Regions from separate parts of the Arthrobacter sp. P1_B11 genome, predicted to be linked through region 1. Evidence: riboswitches for the same ligand, from Rfam matches in the RefSeq annotation. Region 1 holds a riboswitch; each other region holds the start of a gene.

Evidence for each region. A riboswitch is a leader RNA that binds a small molecule or an ion and turns the genes downstream of it on or off. The one in region 1 is predicted to bind S-adenosylmethionine.
Region 2: it holds a riboswitch for S-adenosylmethionine, as region 1 does, so the genes downstream of both, AC1D14_RS01265 (aminotransferase class V-fold PLP-dependent enzyme) here and AC1D14_RS10585 (DUF1737 domain-containing protein) in region 1, are expected to answer to the same signal.
Region 3: it holds a riboswitch for S-adenosylmethionine, as region 1 does, so the genes downstream of both, metX (homoserine O-acetyltransferase MetX) here and AC1D14_RS10585 (DUF1737 domain-containing protein) in region 1, are expected to answer to the same signal.

Annotation. Positions count from the first base shown of each region.
Region 1 covers NZ_JBFTZQ010000010.1:66,163-70,494, forward strand. The annotation lists gene AC1D14_RS10565 (transketolase) at 1-76, opposite strand, end outside; gene AC1D14_RS10570 (hypothetical protein) at 259-444, shown strand; gene AC1D14_RS10575 (O-succinylhomoserine sulfhydrylase) at 466-1,674, opposite strand; gene AC1D14_RS10580 (rhodanese-like domain-containing protein) at 1,675-2,094, opposite strand; gene AC1D14_RS10585 (DUF1737 domain-containing protein) at 2,091-2,399, opposite strand; SAM riboswitch class IV at 2,413-2,528, opposite strand; gene AC1D14_RS10590 (NtaA/DmoA family FMN-dependent monooxygenase) at 2,716-4,011, shown strand; gene AC1D14_RS10595 (aromatic amino acid ammonia-lyase) at 4,016-4,332, shown strand, end outside.
Region 2 covers NZ_JBFTZQ010000001.1:281,342-285,673, forward strand. The annotation lists gene AC1D14_RS01250 (FluC/FEX family fluoride channel) at 1-377, opposite strand, end outside; gene AC1D14_RS01255 (metal-dependent transcriptional regulator) at 418-1,134, opposite strand; gene AC1D14_RS01260 (class I SAM-dependent methyltransferase) at 1,166-1,924, opposite strand; gene AC1D14_RS01265 (aminotransferase class V-fold PLP-dependent enzyme) at 2,001-3,410, opposite strand; SAM riboswitch class IV at 3,446-3,559, opposite strand; gene hisN (histidinol-phosphatase) at 3,730-4,332, opposite strand, start outside.
Region 3 covers NZ_JBFTZQ010000002.1:29,734-34,065, reverse strand. The annotation lists gene AC1D14_RS02395 (histidine phosphatase family protein) at 1-241, opposite strand, end outside; gene AC1D14_RS02390 (CPBP family intramembrane glutamic endopeptidase) at 347-1,126, shown strand; gene AC1D14_RS02385 (VOC family protein) at 1,227-1,865, opposite strand; SAM riboswitch class IV at 2,052-2,167, shown strand; gene metX (homoserine O-acetyltransferase MetX) at 2,180-3,361, shown strand; gene AC1D14_RS02375 (MFS transporter) at 3,600-4,332, shown strand, end outside.

The DNA.
Region 1 (4,332 bases):
GAGCGGCCAGGCTCCCGATGACGCCGGCCTGTGCTGCGGTCATCGGCGCCGGGGCCAGTCCCTGATGTTCGGTCATCGCAAATCACCTTTCGCCGGCTCAAAGGCGCCCTCGTGTCCGGAACGCCTATACCTGTCATACCCGCAAGCCAGTGCCTGCGGAAGACGTGAGTTGTCCGCCACCGCCCATAGACGTGTGTGAGGGGTGGCTGTGTGGTGGCGGCCGGTAGTAAAGTCAGCCCACCAATCAAGGAGGCTCCCATGGCTATGCAAGTCCACCACGTAGCCCAGCTCGACCGGGACGTGGCGCACGAAGTCACCCAATGGCTGAAGTACCTCAAGGGCCAGGTGACAAGCGTTCAGTTCCTCACCACCACCATTCCTGATCCCAAGAACCCGGAGAAGTGGCGGGTGCAGTACGAGGCCTACATCACCTACCAGCAGTAGGCTTCAGGGCTGCAAACTCACTCAGATCTGCTTGAGCGCCTGCTCCAGGTCCGCGATCAGGTCTTCCGGATCCTCCAGGCCCACCGACAGCCGCACCACGCCGTCGCTGAGCCCGATGGCTGCACGGCCTTCCGGGCCCATGGCGCGGTGCGTCGTGGTGGCCGGGTGGGTGATGAGGGACTTGGCGTCGCCCAGGTTGTTGGAGATGTCGATGATCTTCAGCGCGTCCAGCAGCGCGAAGGCGGCTTCCTTGCCGGACCGGCCGCCCGACGTCGCGAGTTCCAGTGTGAGCACGGTGCCGCCGGCCTTCATCTGCTTTGCGGCCAGCTCGTACTGCGGGTGGGACTTCAGCAGCGGGTACTTGACCCAGCTGACGGCGGGCTGTTCTTCAAGCCATTCGGCCAGGCGCAGTGCGGTGGCCGAGGAGTGGTTTACGCGCAGCGCCATGGTCTCCAGGCCCTTCGTGAGCACCCAGGCGTTGAACGCGGAGAGTGCGGGCCCGGTGTGGCGCATGAGCTGTTTGACCGGCCCGTCGATGAATTCCTTGGTGCCGAGGATGGCGCCGCCCAGCACGCGGCCCTGGCCGTCGATGTGCTTGGTGCCGGAGTAGACGATCACGTCCGCGCCGAGGTCGCCGCAGCGCTGCAGCAGGGGTGTGGCAAAGACGTTGTCGACCACGACGGTGGCGCCGGCCGCATGGGCCAGTCCGCTGACGGCGGCGATGTCTACGATCTCCTGCATCGGGTTGGACGGCGACTCGAAGAAGACGGCGGCGGTGGGCTCCGAAAGGGCAGCGCGCCACTGCTCAAGGTCCGGTCCGTCCACGAAGACCGTCTCCACGCCCCAGCGCGGCAGGATTTCGTTCAGGATCACAAAGCAGGAGCCGAACAGCGAGCGGGCGGCCACCACACGGTCCCCGGCACCCAGCAGGGCACCCAGGGCGGTGAATACCGCCGACATGCCGGACGCCGTCGCAAAGCACGCCTCGGTGCCCTCGAGCAGGCGGAGGCGTTCCTGGAAGGTGGCCACGGACGGGTTGCCGTAGCGGGAGTAGACGAAGCGTTCGTCCTCGCCTGTGAAGGCCCGCTCGGCCGCGGCAGCGGACTCGTACACGAAGCCCGAGGTCAGGAAGATGGGTTCGGTGGTTTCCTGGAAGTTGGTGCGGTCCAGCCCGCCGCGGACGGCCTGGGTTTCGGGGCTCCAGCCGGCGGCATCTTGATTGAAGGTCACTTAGTTCTTTCCCAGGTTCGTTGGGAGGCCGCGGTTCTTCCAGCCGTTGACGGTGCGCTCGCCGTAACGGTCCGGTTCGCCTTCAAAGCCTTCGAGGACGTTATACGAGGTGAAGCCCGCCTGGGTCGCTGCGACGGCGGCCGCGATGGAGCGCTGGCCGGACCGGCAGAGGAAAACGAGCTCCGTGGAGGTGTCCGCCGGAGCCTGCTGCTTCAGCTGCTCGATGAATGCAGGGTTGGGGATGCCGCCCGGGAAGGTCCACTGGATGAACAGCGGGTCATTCCGCTGATCGTTTGCGGTTGCGGTTTCCGGGATGCCGATGTGGGCCCATTCGCCCTCGGTGCGGACGTCCACCAGGATGGCGCCGTCTTCGAGTTTGGCCCATGCCTCCTGCGGCGTGAGGTCTCCCGCGTAGCTCATGCGTGGCCCTCGAATGCTTCGGCGTTGAGGTCATCGTCCGAGTCCAGCCGGTCCACGGCGGTGGCCACCGCTGCGTCGGCCGTGGCGATGGCGGCGGGCAGGATCACGGCCTGCGCCACGATCACGTCCCTGCCGTTGAAGGCGGCTGCGGGGCTGCCGTGCAGCACATACCCCTCCGCCAGGGCAGCGGAGATGCGTTCACAGAAGTCGCGGTTGTCCGGCCCCGTGATGAGGCGGTAGGACAGCTTTTTCTCAGGTTTGTCCTGCTGGGACGGCAGGGTGTCGCCGGCGGGGGCGTCCGACATGACGGATCTCCTTCTCTCACGCTTGCAGCTCGAAGTGGTCGATATGCCGAGTATTCACCTGAGGCACCCCGCCGCGAAAGGGAGGGTTGCCGACCGGCCAGTCAGGGCTTGGCGCCGGTTCTCATTACTCCCCAAAAACGTAACACCGACGACGGCGGCTGGCACCGCCGCCGTCGTCATGTTCCGTAACGCTCGACGCCGGTTGCTTCGGTTACAAAGCCGCTGGCCGGGGGGATAATGACGGGAGATGAACCACCGTAACGCCGGATGAAACCAGGCAACAGTGAACGCGTCGAACGCCAATACAGTCAGTCCCATGCTGCATTTTGGATGGTTTGTGGGCCACGGCTTTGGTGTGCAGGGCTGGGGGACGCCGGGCTACGGCATCGGCTACGACTGGAAGAAGCCCTCGCTGTACCAGCATGCCGTGCGGGAGTTCGAGCGGGCGGGCCTTGACCTGTTCATCATCGAGGACTCCCTCACCGTCCCGGACACCTACGGCGGCAGCGCGGAGGTGAGCCTGGCGCAGGCATCCTTCGCGCCGAAGCACGATCCGCTGGCCCTCGTGCCGTACCTGCTGTCCGCCACCGAGCACCTGGGGATCGTGCCGACTGTCAGTGCCTCGTTCTATCCGCCGTTCACCGCGGCCCGGCTGCTGGCCACGCTCCAGCACTTCTCCAACGGGCAGCTGGGCTGGAACGTGGTGACGTCCGGCAGCGACCTCGCCGCCCAGAACTACGGCCTGGACCAGCAGATCGAGCACGACCTCCGCTACGAGAAGGCCGAGGAGTTCGTGGACGTGGTCCGGAAGCTTTGGCGGAGCTGGGACGGGGACGCCATCGTGGAGGACGCCCAGGGCGGCGTCTTCGCTGACCACACCAAGGTCCGGCCCATCCACCACGCCGGCGAGTTCTTCAAGGTCCGGGGTCCGCTGAACACGGCACCCCTGCCGGAGGAGCCCGTGCTGGTGCAGGCCGGGGCTTCCCCGCGCGGCAAGGCGTTCGCCGGTGGCAATGCCGACGTCGCGATTGCGCTGGCCCGCGGAGCCGACGGCATGAAGGCGTACCGCGACTCCATCCGCTCCGAGGCGGCCGCCGCCGGCCGGAACCCGGACGACGTCAAGGTGCTGTTCGTGCTCAAACCCACTGTGGTGGGCTCCAAAGCAGAGGCGGAGGACTTGCGTGCCGCGCGGAAGGAACTCACGCAGCGGGACATCGACAGCCAGCTCAACTCGATCTCATACCTGTCCGTCATCGACTTCAAACAGTTCGACCTGGACGAGCCCTTGCCGGACCTCACCACCAACAGCAACCAGGGAACGCTGGAGCACTTCTCCAAGGCTGCCCCGCCGGGCTCGACCCTCCGTGAAGTCCTGCAGGCCCGGAGCGGCGGCGCGGGGGACAGCATCGTCGGCACAGCCGAGGAAATCGCGGACCACCTTGAGGAAACGGGCGCCGCGGTGGGCGGGGACGGCTTCCTCTTCTCCGGCTTCGTTGACCCGGCCACTGTCCACGGGGTGCTGGACAAACTCGCGCCGGTGCTCCGGCGCCGGGGACTGCTGCGGACGAGCTACGGTGACGGCGGGTTCCGCCGGAACCTGCTGGATTTTTAGTGCCATGGCCGGAGTCAGAGCGTCCGGGGGCCTTTTGCCGGGAGTCCGGAGGGGCAGCTTCCTGATCGGAACGGCGCACCTCCGCGCCGCCGACGTCGCGCAGGCCGCCGCTGATCCGTCAGTGGAAGTCGTCCTGAGTGCGGAAGCAACGGAGCTCATGGGGCTGTCCCGCGACGTGGTCCAGGCTGCCATCGATTCCGGCCACAGGGTCTATGGGCTCAATACGCTGCTGGGATCGGGCCGGGACACGGCTGTGGAGGAGGAGTCCATCCTTGCCTACCAGGTTCAGGTGGTCCGCTACCACCACAGCGGCGTGGGGGC
Region 2 (4,332 bases), on a different contig from region 1:
AGGACGGACAGGGACAGGTAGAGAACCCATACTGCGTGGAGCCCACCGCGAGCCAGCTGGTCCACTGAAGCAACCACCGCTGAGAAGGTGGTGAAGGATCCGAGCAGACCTGGCCCGATGGCGGCACGGAGCCAGAAGGCAGTGTGCGGCCGCGCGATCCAGATGGTGGTCAGCATGCCAAGGACGAAGCTTCCGGCGACGTTGATGGCCAGTGTGGTCCACGGCACGGCGCCGGCGGACTCCGGAAACAGCACGCCGAGACCGTACCGCAGCTCTGTGCCCGCCAGCCCTCCCGCGGCGACGGCGGCCCAGGTCCGCCAGCCGTGGCTGCCGGCCGCTGTCACTGCGGTTCCTTTATCAGCCGACGCAGCCTTCATGCTGCCGCAGTCATGGGGCGCCCGGCGATGGCGTGGCCGTTCATCCGGAGCCGGCCATCCGGCAGCCCGGGTGCACTTCTTCGCTCTGCACCCACAGTGCCGAGGTGACCTCGTCGGCGAGATCAAAGTCGCGGCTTCTGCCCGCCGAAGCGATACGCACCACGAGGGCGCCGCCGAACGGTTTGCGCCCCATGACCTCGACGTCGGAGTCCAGGTCGATCTCTTCGGCGGCCAAGTAGCGCAGCAGCTCCGGATTTTCGTCGCTGATCCGGGTGATCCTGCCAGTATGGCCCTCGTCGAGTTCGCTCATCCGGTGGGCCAGCGGCATCTGTACCGTGCCGTCAGCGGAGGGGATGGGGTCACCGTGGGGATCCCGGGTCGGGTTGCCGAGCCTGGCCGCCATCCGTTCGATGAATGTGTCGGAGACGGCATGCTCGAGCAGCTCGGCTTCGTCGTGCACCTCATCCCAGCTGTACCCCAGGTCCTGCACCAGGTACGTCTCGATGAGCCGGTGCCGCCGGACCATGGAAAGGGCCAGGCGCATGCCCTCCTGGGTCAGGGTGATGGCGCTGTAGGGCTTGTGAAGGACCAGGCCCTGGTCCTTGAGTTTGCGGACCATCTCGGACACCGAGGAATTGGCTACGCCAAGGCGCTGGGCCAGCTGCGTCGACGTAATGGGTTTGTCCTGCCACTCCGTGAAAGAGTAGATGACCTTGACGTAGTCCTCGATCGAGGAGGATGGCGTGCTGGTCTTCACAGATCCAAGCCTACCCGTTGCGGGTGCGGCATCACGCCCTGACGGCCCGCCATGTCTGGGTGAGGTAGGGGAGGCTCAACAGTTCGCCGCGGGCGTGACCCAGATGGTCGTGGAGGTACCAGTCGAGGTTTCCGGTGACCTTGGCGCGGGTGGCCCCGTTGGCGGCGAGATAGTAGCTGCGCGTCTTGGTCAGCTCGAGGATGTCGGCCGTGGTGACCGGGTCGTCCCACCGGGTCAGGTGGCTTTCCAGGCCCGTGAATTCGGGGCCTATGGGCGGACGGAAGTCCGGCTTGTGGACATCGCCGGCGTGCATGATGCGCGAGAGTCTGTGGACCCATGGCACTGACGTATCCAGCTGGTTCCAGATCAGGCCGAGCACTCCGTCGGGTCTCAGTACCCGGGCGATTTCGGTGCTGGCCCGCAGCGGCTCGCACCAGTGCCATGCCTGTGCCACCGTCACGACGTCGAAGGCCGAGCCGGGCAGCCCCGTGTCCTCAGCGGTGCCCTCACGCGCCGCCACTGCCGGATAGGCGACGCGGAGCTGATCAAGCATGTCCGGCGAGGGATCCACGGCGCTGACCGCCAGGCCGCGTTCCACGAGCAAGGCGGTGAACTTGCCGGTACCGGCGCCTATGTCAGCAGCTGTCCGGGCGCCGGCAGGAATGATCCAGTCCGCGGACTCGGCAGGGTAGCCGGGACGGACGCGGTGGTAGTGTTCGCCGCCGTCCTGGAAACTCTGCCCGAGTTCCTGACGCCGCCACTGGTCGAGTTTGGGGCCACCGCGTGCCACGCGCCGTCTCCTTAGGGCAGGCTGAAAATTTACCCTTCGAATTTACCGCATGGAGCACCCTGGCGGAGTGCCGGGATCAGTCCAGCGCGCAGGGGGCCGCGCCGGCGGTGCCGGGGGTGTTGGGTGCCCAGTCCGGGTAGCTGCGGGTGTCGTTGGCCGGAACCCAGCGTCCCGAGTCCACCACATAGTCCCAGCCGAGGCCGGTGCGGCGCAGTTCTTCGATGCCGGCGAGGAGCCGCTGGGCGTCCTCGAGCCGCGAACCTATGCCAAAGCTGGCGCGCAGGGAGCCGGACGGAAGTCCCAGGCGCTTGAGCAGCGGGTGGGCGCAGAAGCGGCCGTCGCGGAGTCCGACGCCGTGTTCGGCGGAAAGGTAGGCCGCCACCAGGCCGGCGTCGTAGCCTTCCACTGAGAAGTTCACTACGCCGATCGTGTCGTTGTCCGCGTCGGTGTCCGAGAAGATCTGGTGCACGGTGACGCCTTCGATCCTCCGCAGCCCCTCGACGAGGAAGGACCGGATGGCCGCCTCGTGGGCGTGCCAGCGCTCCTGGTCCAGGGCAGCGACCACCTGCGTTGCGCGGGCCAGGGTGGCAGCGCCCAGGACGTTGGGCGAACCGCCTTCATGGCGGGCGGGGCCGGTGGTCCAGCTGACGCCGTCGAGCCGGGCTTCACTGACAGCGCCGCCGCCCGCAAGGTGCGGGGTGCCGGCGTCGAGCCAGTCAGGGCGTCCCACCAGGACGCCGGAACCGAACGGCGCGTAGAGCTTGTGGCCGGAAAAGGCGAGATAATCGACGTCGTCCGCGGCGATGTTGATGCGGCGGTGCGGAGCGAGCTGTGCCGCGTCCACCACGATCCGGGCGCCGAACTCGTGTGCCAGCGCGGCAAGGCGGCGGATTGGCAGTATTTCGCCGGTGACGTTGGAGGCGCCGGTCACGGCGAGGAGGCTGACGTCGCCATGCTCCAGTTCAGCCCGGAGGCTGGCGATGGTGGCCTCGAGGGTGGCGGATGCCACCACGCTGCGGTGCGGCACGCCCTGCCAGGGCAACAGGTTGGCGTGGTGCTCGATGTCGAGGTACAGGACTTCCCCCGTGTGGTGGTGGTCCTCCACCGGGAGGCAGCCTGCCAGCAGGTTGAGGGAGTCCGTGGTGTTGCGCGTGAAGATTACGGAGTCATCCGGGCGGCCGCCGACAAAGTCGCGGACGATGTTCCGGGCGTTCTCATAGACCGACGTGCTGATCTGCGATGCGTAACCCGCGCCGCGGTGCACGCTGGCGTAGAACGGCAGGATCTCGTTGAGGTAAGCCGACACCACGGACAGCGCAGGTGCCGACGCGCCGTAATCGAGGTTGGCGTAACGCACGTGGCCGCCCTGGATCAGCGGAGCCTGGATCTCGGCGCCGGTAACTGCGGCCAGCGGCCGTCCGGCAGCGGCAATGCGATCGTCGAGCAGGCCGGCGCCGGTGTTGGAGGAGAACGTTGCAGTAGTCATGGGACCTCGCTGTGAAAGGACCCCTTTGTGACGGGGATCCGCGCTTGCCGGGTCCGTTCCGGACCGGCCTGGTCGTCACCCGGGGCACCCCACCGCGAATGGAGGGTTGCCGGCCAGCAAACCGGGGTTTCGCGCTGGCACTCGTGACCTGTAAAGAGCGTAGGACATCCCGGCGGGCGATGGAAAAGGCCAACGTGAATGTTAAGCGGTTTGTTACAGCCCCGCTTCATCTGGCCGGAATGCCGAACATACGCCGGCGGACGCCCTCCTGAGGGGGCGCCCGCCGTCGATAATTCTTCGGAAAGTTTGTTGGACCGAACTACAGCAGGTCGTCCAGCTGTGGGTTGAGCCGCTTGAGGACCTCCGAATGAAGGATGGAGTTGGTGGCCAATGCGTTGCCGCCGAAGGGACCGTCGGTTCCTTCGAGTGAGGTGAAGCGGCCGCCGGCTTCCGTGACGATGGGCACCAGCGCAGCCATGTCATACAGGTTCAGTTCCGGCTCGCAGGCGATGTCCACGGACCCTTCCGCCACCATGCAGTAGGACCAGAAATCCCCGAAGGCGCGGGTGCGCCAGACGTCTTCGGTGAGGGCGAGGAACTCGTCGAGGTTCCCGCGTTCTTTCCAGCCGCCGAGGCTCGAGTAGGACAGCGAAGCGTCCGAAAGATTCGAGACATTCGAGACTTTCAGCCGGGTGGCTGCGGCAAGGGAGCGCCCCATGTAGGCGCCCGCGCCCTTGGCTGCCCACCAGCGTTTGCCGAGTGCCGGGGCGCTGACGACACCCACCACGGGCTCGCCTTCATCGACGAGCGCAATCAGCGTGGCCCACACCGGCACCCCGCGGACGAAGTTCTTGGTGCCGTCGATGGGGTCAATGATCCAGCGCCGGGAACCGTGGCCCGAACTGCCGAACTCCTCGCCGAG
Region 3 (4,332 bases), on a different contig from region 1:
TGAGGGAGCCAAGGTTGAGCGCTTCGAGTGTCTGGTAGGCGCGCAGGTAGGGCGAGACGTAGACGGACACCTCTTGGCCGTCCAGCTCGCGCCGGATGCGCTCACCGGCAGCCTTGGCCTGCTCAATACCCAGGGGAGTCAGCGGAATCCGGTAGTCGGGCACCCTGTTGTAAATGGAGGTGTCGGCATTGGCGGCGGACTGGCCGTGCCGGATCATGATGATTTTCCCGGGCGCACTCATACTTCCCCAGCATAGGGGCCGCCGCGGAGGAGGCAGGTTCCTGAAGTAATACAGTGTCCGGAAGCCAAACAGGAAAGTACCAGCAACTGCAGGCAAGATAGGAACATGTTGGTTCCTTCCCGCCGTCGCCTGCGGATCGAAGTCTGGATAGTCCTGGGACTGTCGTTGGGGCAGTCCGCCGTGTACTCCGTGGTGCAACTCCTGGACAAGATGACCCGGGCGCCGCTGGCGCAGGGCACGTCCACGCTGAACCGCTCGCAAAGTACACGGGAATATTTCGATCTGACGTACCAACTCCTGGATATCATCTTCGCGCTGGTGCCCGTCTTGCTGGTGATCTATTTCCTGACGGAGCACCGCCAGACGAAGGCAGGAACGGGCTATGTGGGTGGCTCTGCATTCCAGAAGCTGGGTTTCAATTTCGCCCGCCCCGGAAGGGACCTGCTGCAGGGCGTCGGGCTGGCCGCTTTGATCGGCATACCATCGCTGGGCCTCTACGCGGCAGGGCGGGCGCTGGGCATCACGACGGCGATCATCCCCAGTGCCCTGAACGCGTACTGGTGGACGGTTCCCGTGCTGATTCTCTCCGCGGTGCGGCACGCGGTCGTCGAGGAAGTCATCGTGGTGGGCTACCTCCTGGACCGGTTCGGGAAGTTCGGCTGGTCCGTGCCGCTGTCAATCTTTGCCAGTTCCATGCTCCGCGGCAGCTACCACCTGTATCAAGGGTTCGGGCCCTTCATTGGCAACGCCATCATGGGCGTGGTGTTCGCCTGGGTCTACACCAAAACCCGACGGGTGATGCCACTGGTCATAGCCCATGCACTGCTGGACATTGTGGCGTTCGTCGGCTTCAGCCTGTTCGGAAAGGCCGTCGGGCTGGGCTAAGCATTGGGTAACTAGGCGTTAAAGTAATTCGGCCGCCATCGGTGGGTGACGTCGTTGGCACCCGCTGATGGCGGCCGAAGCTTGTTGGCAGCGCGCTGCGTCAGATTGTGACGGCGCCCGCTGCAGTTTCAAACGTGACGGACAGGATGCCCGGGGTTCCGTGCGGAGCGACCCAGTTCACGGCGACGTCCTCGAGGGGCCGCTCTACGGGTTCGCCGAGCCATTCGGTAACGCGCTCGGCGGAGCCTGCGATGGTGAGACTGGACATCTTGACGTTGCTGTCATAGGCGTTGGACGGGTGAAGCCCCGGATCGCCTTCCCACTTGAGCATGTACGGAACCTGCGGGTCTGCAATGAGGCCCAGGATTCCGATCTGCTTCCACACGAGTTCACGGCCGTCCGGGAACTTGCGGTTGCCGTTGACGGCGGAACGTCCCAGACGGTCCTCAAACGGGGCGAGGTCGTCCACTTCGACGCACCATCCCATCCAGCCGCCACCGGCAGCGGACCGTGCGCGCACGGCCTGCCCGAACGGAGCTTTATCCGACGCCGGGTGGTCCAGGACCTCCACGACCTCAAGGTACTTGTGCCCGGCGAGCGGGATAATCATGTTCCGGGTTCCGAAACGGGGGTGCACTCCACCCTTCACGGCTTCGACGCCGAGGGCGGACGAAATACGTTCGGTGGTGGCAGCCAGGCCATCGTGTTCACAGGCGTAAGAGACGTGATCCATGCGCATGCCCTCATCTTGGCATCTTGTGACGCGGCTCTCAGCTAAGGGAAGCCTAACCCTCATGGGACGTCCGGGTTTGCGGAAGTTTCGTCGCAAGCTTTGAACGGCTCTGGCTCCCGATGGTGTTGCCGGGAGTCACACAGCCGTCACAATCTTCGCGTGGGCGGCGCCCTCTTTCGTAAACTTGCCCTAGGTCATGAGTGCCAGCAACAGCCCCGGCTTGCTGGCCGGCAACCCTCCTTCCGCGGTGGGGTGCCCCGGGTGAAGACCTGGCCCGCCGGTCAGCTGGCGGCGGGCAAGCGCGTAGAAGAGGTTTACCTATGACGATTTCCGTTACCCGCACAGAAGTTCCGAATGTCGAAGTTACGGATGGCGCTGCGGTTCCCGGTGGCACTGCGGTTACGGACGGCACGGCAGTTAAGGATGGGACAGTCCAGTACGTCAACATCGGCAACCTTGAGCTCGAGGCCGGCGGATTCCTGCCCGACGTCACCCTCGCCTATGAAACCTGGGGGACGCTCAACGAGGACTGCTCGAACGCCATTCTCGTGGAGCACGCCCTGACGGGCAGCACGCACGTTACCCGCGGCACGGACGACGAAGAAGGCTGGTGGGAGCAGCTGGCCGGTCCCGGCGCCCCGGCGGATACGGACAGGTTTTTCGTCGTCTCCATCAACATCGTCGGCGGCTGCTACGGATCCACGGGGCCGTCGTCGGCTGCTCCGGACGGCAGGCCGTGGGGTTCACGCTTCCCGCTGGTCACGCTCCGCGACACCACCGCGGCCGAAGCGCGGCTTGCGGACCAGCTGGGCATCAGCAGCTGGTACGCCGTCCTTGGCGGCTCCATGGGCGGAGCCCGGGCGCTGGAGTGGGCCGTCACCTACCCGGAGCGGGTGCGGCGCTGCGGCGTTATTTCCATCGGCGCCAGCAGCACGGCCGAACAGATCGCCTTCGCACAGGCACAGACGCTGGCGATCCGGCAGGATCCTCACTTCAACGGCGGCGACTACTACGCCGGCCCGGTGCCCGAGGCCGGACTGGCGCTGGCACGGCGGATTGCGCACATCACCTACCGGTCCGCGCAGGAGCTGGATTTCCGGTTTGGCCGGAACGCCCAGGCCAGCGAGGCGCCGTTGCGGGCGGATGCCCTTGCTGCCCGCGGCCGGTACCAGGTGGAAAGCTACCTGGACCACCAGGGGAGCAAGCTCGTGGGGCGCTTCGATGCCAACAGTTACATTGCAATCACCGAAGCGCTGATGAGCCACGACATCTGCCGCGGGCGCGGATCGCTGAAGGAGACTCTGGCGCGGACCACCGCCGACTTCTTTATTGCGGCCGTAAACACAGACCGGCTTTACTTCCCCTCGCAGTCCCGGGAGCTTGCAGACGCACTGCCGGGTGACGTGGACGTCCATGTGATCGAGGCGCCGATCGGCCATGATGGCTTCCTCACCGAGATCGGGCAGCTGGACGCGCAGCTCCGGGGAGTCTTTTTCGCCTGAATCTTGCCTGAATCTTCGCCTGAGCCGACGCTGAGCGGACGCTGCACCCAAGCTGGACAGCTTGGCGCCAGCACCTCCCGAATGTGCATTTATGCAGATGCGTTCTGCACTTTTTGTCGTTGAGCTTGCAGCAATGGCAGACCATACTCGTTGGAACCGGTGATTCGTGGTGCACATCACACACGTCCGCCAAAGTCAGGTCCCAGTGGCGTCGAGGGAGACGCCGAAGGAGTTCACAATGAGTACGGAAAACTCCGCCGCAAGGCGCGTAGAGGAACCCGATGTCAAGGCATCAGGCCTAAAGAAAGTCGTTACGGCCTCCATGGCCGGCACAGTAGTCGAGTGGTATGAGTTCTTCCTCTATGCCTCCGCAGCCACCCTGGTGTTCGGCAAGATGTTCTTCCCCAATTCGGGGACGGAGCTGGACGGGATCATCGCCGCATTCGTCACGTACGCGGTCGGCTTCGTTGCCCGGCCTATCGGCGGCATCGTCTTCGGCCACTTCGGGGACAAGTTCGGCCGGAAGCAGCTGCTCCAGCTGAGCATCATTCTCGTGGGCATTTCCACGTTTGCGATGGGCTGCCTGCCCAGCTTTGCGCAGATCGGCTACTGGGCACCGGCCCTGTTGGTGTTCCTGCGCTTCGTCCAGGGCTTCGCCGTCGGCGGCGAATGGGGCGGCGCAGTGCTCCTCGTGGCAGAGCACAGCCCGAACAAGTCGCGCGGGTTCTGGGCCAGCTGGCCGCAGTCCGCCGTGCCGATGGGCAACCTGCTGGCCACCGGCGTCCTCTTCACCCTTTCCTCCACGCTGTCGTCCGGGGACTTCCTCGGCTGGGGCTGGCGCGTTGCGTTCTGGCTCTCCGCGGTGATCGTCATCATCGGCTACTACATCCGCACCAAGGTCCAGGACGCACCCATCTTCCTGGAGGCCCGCAAGGAAGTCACGGTCGAGAAGAAGGGCTACGGCGTAGCCG